Regions from separate parts of the Rothia sp. P7181 genome, predicted to be linked through region 3. Evidence: riboswitches for the same ligand, from Rfam matches in the RefSeq annotation. Region 3 holds a riboswitch; each other region holds the start of a gene.
The links. Region 3 has a riboswitch for thiamine pyrophosphate ahead of ACN08Z_RS07670 (ECF transporter S component). Riboswitches for the same ligand answer to the same signal wherever they lie in the genome.

Region 1 (2,264 bases), on a different contig from region 3:
TAACCTGCCCTAGAGCACGAGAATATTCCTTAAGATATAAACCATCTTGGTCTAAATAATAGATAAAAGCATCCTGAGGTAGAGAGCCGTCACCAAGACCTTCAACAAAAGGACAGCTGTTAACCTGTTCTCTGATAGAGGTACTCAACTCCCAGACGTATTCAGAAAAGCTCTCACGCAAACGCACCATGTCAAGGTCTTGAGCCTGTAGCAAATATTTATCGACATCGCTAACTCGTGCACTTTGTTCAGATATCACAGAATGAACATGATAAAAATGATCAATCGGCCCGTTCCCGCCACCAACCTCAAGTCTTTGACCGTTGTTAATAGCTCCCGTAATCCACCGTTTAACGCGTTCTAGAGAAGTCTGCCAGCACCTTGTACGCGCAAGCTCAGTCGCTAAAGCAGCAGAAAAAGAACACCCCGTACCATGTGTGGTACGAACCTGTGCACGTTCAGAAGAACCAACCCATACTGGTTCACTATGACCTGGCATCATCAGCGCATCAGAAGTTCTCTCCCCTGAACAATGTCCACCTTTAACAAGAACCGCGACTTTATAACAATCAGCTAGACGCTGCCCCTGCTCACATAAAACTGACCATTGTTCAGTAGATTCTTCACCTAGCAGAACAGCCATCTCATGCGCATTAGGGGTGATGACATCAGCATAAGGAAACAATGAAGAAAGCTCTGCTACCGAGTCTTCTTCAGCTAAAGAATCTCCACTTGTAGCAACCATAACAGGGTCTAGAACCACAACGGGAGGACGATATTTTTGCAACCATGAACGCACAGCAGCAATGACGTCAGAAGTGCCTAACATGCCAATTTTGACAGCGTCAATATCGATATCAGAGCTGAGTGCCTCTAATTGTTGAGATAAGAACTGTGCCGGAGGAAAAAAAGCCTGTTGCACACCACGAGTGTTTTGAGCAGTCAAAGCAGTAATAGCGCTCATACCATACCCACCATGCGCTGCAATAGATTTCAAGTCGGCTTGGATTCCCGCACCACCACCAGAATCAGACCCCGCGATGGTCAGCACTCTCGGATATTCGCGTGTTTGAATAGAAAGTTGATGCGGTGTTAAAGTGTCGCCCATAAAATCGACATCCCTTCGCTTGTACTAACAAGAGCAGGTTCTGCGGGTTTTTCTCAGCTCTTATGAAAGAGCACCCCGTGTCCTGATATTCATGCACCTATGGTAGAAGTGCTTAAACCAGCCTAGGAAAAATAGACTCTGACGGCTAGAGTTTTCAGCAAAGACAGCGATTATGACTCTTCTTTACAGCAAAACAAAAGATGGTGTGCTCTGTATAGAACACACCATCTTTTATCACACCGCGGAGACGATGAGATTATCGTCCTTCACGTTTAATCTGGTCGGCAGAAACCCCAACACCGAGCATGACCGTATGCTCCTCATGTTCTGAGATTGTTGGTACTTCTGCAACAGAAGCAACAATACTTTTAGCAGCATGCCCTTCTGAAAGTTCTTGACGCTGCACCTCAGAACCCACACCAGTGCTCACTGCTCGACGCGAACGACGTTTACGAGGTGCTGGTGTATGCTCGGGAGTGGTTACTTCCTGAACAGTTTTTTCTTCGATACTCTGCTGACGTCCAGGTTGTGCAACACCAGTTACGAGAGACTGCTGGGCTTCTTGTTCTTTAGAGATGTCAGAAACGCTCACCGCTACCGAAGAACCAGCAGACGAAACCGGTGCAGATGCCCGACGAGAACGACGACGCTTGACGGGAGTCTCCTCTTTCTGAGATGAGTCTTGCTCATCTTTACGTTGGACATCTCGACCAGCTTTTTGCGCTGCTCTCGCTCGAGCTTCTCCAGCTCGAATCGCCGCTAAACGTTCAGAGTTCTGAGTGAATCGAGAAGAAAGATTTTCATCATATTCTTGTTCAGCAGTGTCCTCAGAAACAGAGCTCTGTCTTTCTTTAGAATCAAAGATTTGTTCTAAAGATTCTAAAGTAAACGAAGAATCTTCAGTTGACGATTCTTGTTCCTCTACCTGCTCATGAGCATGAGGAAGTTCAACAACTTCACCACCGATAGTAAGTACTAGCTCTGATGAGGAGTCTTCTACCTGCTCAACGTTCTTCACTTCTACATCACGACGTGATGGTTTACGACGCTTTCGCTTACGAGAGCTCTTAGACTCTGTAACGTCCTCAGAAGCTTCATGCTCGTGCGTTGCAGCAGCGATAGACGCAACGGCAGCGCGACGAGACTCTTCACGATG
Region 2 (2,264 bases), on a different contig from region 3:
TTGGACACCTCACCGTAAGGCATACGTCAGCGGAGGGCAAAAAGACTACCAAGAACAGACATGCCCCTTTTGTAGTGCTCCCGAACGCTCCGACGAAGAATCTCTGATTGTTCATCGAGGTAAATACGCATACGCCATCTTAAACCTCTACCCATATAACCCAGGGCACCTGCTGATTCTGCCCTACCGGCATATCCCATATTACGATGACGCAACCGTCGAAGAACTAACCGAAATAGGGATTCTCACCCAACAAGCGATGCGTGTGCTACGTCAAGTCAGCAAAACAGACGGATTCAATATTGGGATGAACCAAGGCAAAATTGGGGGAGCCGGAATAGCCGATCACCTACACCAGCATATCCTCCCACGATGGTCTGGCGACACCAATTTCTTACCGATTATCGCCCACACAAAAACCATGTCACAGACACTAGGACAGATACACACTCTCGTAAAACAAGGGTGGGAAGAATACCTTTCAACGACAACCAAAACTCTTTAGAGAAAGCTAAACAACTTCTAACGCACCCTTCAGTTGTTTTGCTGCGCTACGAACATCAGCAGCTTCGGTTAAAGCACGCACCACAACAATACGTGAGGCACCTGCCTGACAAACCTCTGACACCGTATCCACGTTAACGCCACCAATAGCAAACCACGGTTTCTGACCGGCAAACTGAGCAACCTGCTCAAGATACTCCACGCCTGTTGCTGCACGCCCCGGCTTCGTCGGCGTCGGCCACACCGGCCCACACGCAAAATAATCAATATTCTTATCGGCAGCAGCCTCCTGCCCCTGAGACACCCCATGTGTTGAAGCACCTACAAGAACATCGGCACCTAACAACCTGCGCGCCTGCACCGCAGAAAGATCGTCTTGACCTCGATGAAAAATATCAGCACCCATAAGAGCGGCAACATCAGCACGGTCATTGACCGCAAAAAGCTTATCGTGACGACGCGCCACCTTTTTGAGAACCTCTAAAGCTGCTAGCTCCTGTTGCACAGAAATCTTCTTATCACGCAGCTGAATAATATCGACACCGCCACTATAGGCTTCATCCAGAAAAGACTCTAAATCTCCACGAGATAAACGCGCATCCGTACACAAGTACAAGCGTGCTTTGTGAAGCTTTTCAAGGCGCTCGCGACGAAGCGTTGAAGAAGAATTCACGAAAGAAGTAGCGAAAGGCTGTTGTTCATAAACGGACATAGTTTTGAGGTCTCCTTGTATCAAAAAGATTGAGGCTTATACTTAGAGTGACCTACGGGAGCGTCAGATATATCGCGCCATATCACAATAGATATATCTTCACGACGCTGAGAGGGCTAAGAGAGCCGACCGTCTTACTTGATGCGGGTTATGCCGCCGGAAGGAAGTGTTCGTCATGGGTGCGACGTTGTTTAACCCGCACGATGAAGATTCAACTATTCATCAATATATACCCGAACTATCCAAAGAACCACCCTCAACAGTAGATATTGCAGTCATCGGTGCAGGAATTATCGGATTATCGACCGCGTACCGTCTCCAAAAAATAGGGTATAGCGTTGCTGTCTTAGACCCACAGCCCGCTTCAGAAGCAACACGAGCAGCCGCCGGAATGCTTGCCCCAGCATCTGAAACACAATTTCGCCAAGAACCATTAGTTCAGCTGATGAAACGGGCAGCGCAACTATACCCATACTTTGCACAACACATTCAAGAAGAATCCGGTATTCACGTTGGTAGACAAGAAACAAAAACCCTCGTATGCGCCTACGATCATGCTGATAAAAATGCTCTAGAAGACCTCCAACAATATCAACAAGAGCTAGGTTTAGAAACCCAAAAAATATCCATCCGAAAAGCTCGTTCTCAAGAACCAAGCCTCTCCTCGCGTCTTGCAGGAGTCGTGGAAATAGCCGGCGACCACCAGATTAACCCGCGCTGGTACTGCCAAGGGCTCATACACCTCTTACACGAACAGCTCTACCCTGTGAGAGCCCAAAAAATTCTTCTCGACGCAGACCAAACACACGCCCGCGGCATCTACTGGGAATACCAAAACCCCACGACAGGGCAACAGCACACCGGAGAACTCCACGCAACATATATCATCGTCGCTAACGGCCTCGGAACCTTAGAACTTCAGGGCATACCAGCGCTCAAAGAACTCCCTTTACGACCCGTCTACGGTGATGTGCTTCGTCTCCGCGTACCTGAAAACCAGCGGCCCTTCATCACCTCAACAATTCGCGGTATCGTCCGCTCCCAACCT
Region 3 (2,264 bases):
AAACTTCTCTAAGCCAACATCTGCTAGAGCGCGTTTAACACGTTCCCATATTTGTTCATGCGGCACACCTAAATTTTCGGGCCCGAAAGCAACATCATCTCCTATACGAGATAGCACGATAGATGACTCTGGATCCTGTTGCATAAGTCCTACTGCGCCGTGAGCATCTTCAGCAGGTATACCATCGATGGTGATAGTGCCCTGTTGAGATTGGCCATCATCGTCGTGTAATAGCCCGCCCATGGCGTGCAGAAGGGTTGATTTACCTGCGCCAGAAGAACCCAAAAGAAGCACTTTTTGTCCAGGTTCAATGGTCAGGTTTACAGATTCTATAGTAGGTTTTTCTCGTCCTGCGTAATGCCAACCAAACTCACGTACACTAATACGAACGCCACGCACCGGCTGAGAGTCAGCAGGCGGTGGCGTTATGGAAGATGTTGTATCCACGGTTAGGCGCGTGCTCGTTTCGACCGTCCAGAAGCCAAGGACGACAAGACACCCGTTTGTGCTAGTGCTTTCATTAAGAACCACGAAAGAACCCCAGCAAGCAATGCCCCAGAAATCGTTCCGCATGCCGTGTAAACCAGCATCTTTGCAAAAGAAAGCTCATTTGCGTAGTAGATGATAATTTCTGAGACTCCCATACCGAAGCCAGATACTGCGCCGGCAAGAGCTGCGACCATAATATTCCACTGGCGGTAAAGGAATACCGCAAAAATAAGTTCTGCGCCAAGACCCTGAACTAGACCAGAAATAATAACGGACAGACCAAAATGTGTGCCAAGGATACCCTCAATAATGGCGCCAAGAAGTTCACAATATAGTGCTGCACCAGGTTTACGGATAACAATTCCACCCAGCACACCAGCAATCAACCAGCCACCGCCAATAAGAGGCATATATTCTGGTACCGTTGCAAAAATCGTTTTTGCCAGCGGATAAATCGCAACAGACCAGAACCAGAAAATGAGTCCGCATGCTACAGACAGGACAGAGGCGATAACGATATCGTTAACTCGCCACGCTAAAGAAGATTTCTTAGCCATTGTAAATTTTCCTTCCCGAATACAGGAAGGGGAACGTTACACTACGTGAACGTTTGAGAGAACTCGACTTCCTAAACGCCGGTACTAACCGGATCAGGTTCGAGGGTCTGCTTTCGCACTCTCAGCACCCTACGGTGCTCCCCTGTCGCTTCTATACGTATATGTTTATACGGCTTTATTGTCAAAGCCTTGTTCAGTATAGTTTGTTCACTACGTTCAATTCCACCCTCCAGAGAAGTTATGACAATATCTGCAGTTTCCACGCTTTCTTAGAGAATTATTCGTGAGTAGTAATACGCTGTTGGGCTTCTCCTGTTATAGGATTGCTAAGGATACTCATCAACGATGGAGAAAAACATGAACCCCATTAATCTTGTAGGAACCGCAGCTTCTCTTGCCGGCATCACCGTGGCAAACAAAGCGCTCTCTGCAACATGGAAAAAAGTAACCGGAAATGAACCACCCGCAAGCAACCCCGACGATGATGAGCGTTGGCGAGACATCATTCTATGGTCACTTCTGACCGGTCTTGTTGGCACCGTTATCAAAGTCAGCATCACCCGTAAAACTAATGAGGTCAAAGCAAAACGCAAAAATGATCCCATCGGACAAAACGAAGTCTAAGAACATCATCTCTTAGAAAACCTCATCCTCGTGTAGACGGCAACAGTCATTTTGTTGCCGTCTACGCTTCTTTAAACCCCATAAACTTACCGCTCATCAGCGCTAACAAATCCTTTGAAGATAAGCCCACTGTAAGTGAACCTTAGACAGTGCACATAGTTCTGGTAAAAAGTACACAAATTTCTTCACTTTATCTTTGTTTCTGCGGGTATTTCACACCATTACCCATGCTCAATAGATACTCTTATCCTTATGAGCAAACACGCCAAAGAGCAGAACGAATCTGCACCATTAGGGACCCGCGGCACCATCACAGCCTGGGCATTATGGGACGCCGGTGGCGCTTCCTTCAATGCGGTCATGACAACATTCGTCTTCACCGTCTACCTCACCAGCAAAGCATTCGGCGACCCTAAAGACGCCTCCGAAATGCTCTCCACAGGCCTCGCCATTGCAGGGCTACTCATCGCGTTACTTGCCCCCGTCACAGGGCAACGCGCAGATGCATCAGGTCAACGCACCCTATGGTTAGCAGTCAACACGTTCCTCACAGCCGTGCTCATGGCACTTTGCTTCTTCACGTTCCCTGAACCA

Region 1: another riboswitch for thiamine pyrophosphate. It lies ahead of ACN08Z_RS07505 (bifunctional hydroxymethylpyrimidine kinase/phosphomethylpyrimidine kinase); the one in region 3 lies ahead of ACN08Z_RS07670 (ECF transporter S component).
Region 2: another riboswitch for thiamine pyrophosphate. It lies ahead of thiO (glycine oxidase ThiO); the one in region 3 lies ahead of ACN08Z_RS07670 (ECF transporter S component).

The regions. Positions count from the first base shown of each region.
Region 1 is NZ_JBLXXZ010000015.1:13,835-16,098, forward strand. Features, by position in the region: gene ACN08Z_RS07505 (bifunctional hydroxymethylpyrimidine kinase/phosphomethylpyrimidine kinase) at 1-1,108, opposite strand, end outside; TPP riboswitch at 1,102-1,196, opposite strand; gene ACN08Z_RS07510 (Rne/Rng family ribonuclease) at 1,365-2,264, opposite strand, start outside.
Region 2 is NZ_JBLXXZ010000011.1:5,907-8,170, forward strand. Features, by position in the region: gene ACN08Z_RS06375 (HIT family protein) at 1-505, shown strand, start outside; gene thiE (thiamine phosphate synthase) at 512-1,216, opposite strand; TPP riboswitch at 1,261-1,398, shown strand; gene thiO (glycine oxidase ThiO) at 1,392-2,264, shown strand, end outside.
Region 3 is NZ_JBLXXZ010000016.1:11,370-13,633, forward strand. Features, by position in the region: gene ACN08Z_RS07665 (ABC transporter ATP-binding protein) at 1-447, opposite strand, end outside; gene ACN08Z_RS07670 (ECF transporter S component) at 450-1,046, opposite strand; TPP riboswitch at 1,098-1,200, opposite strand; gene ACN08Z_RS07675 (DUF4235 domain-containing protein) at 1,392-1,670, shown strand; gene ACN08Z_RS07680 (MFS transporter) at 1,923-2,264, shown strand, end outside.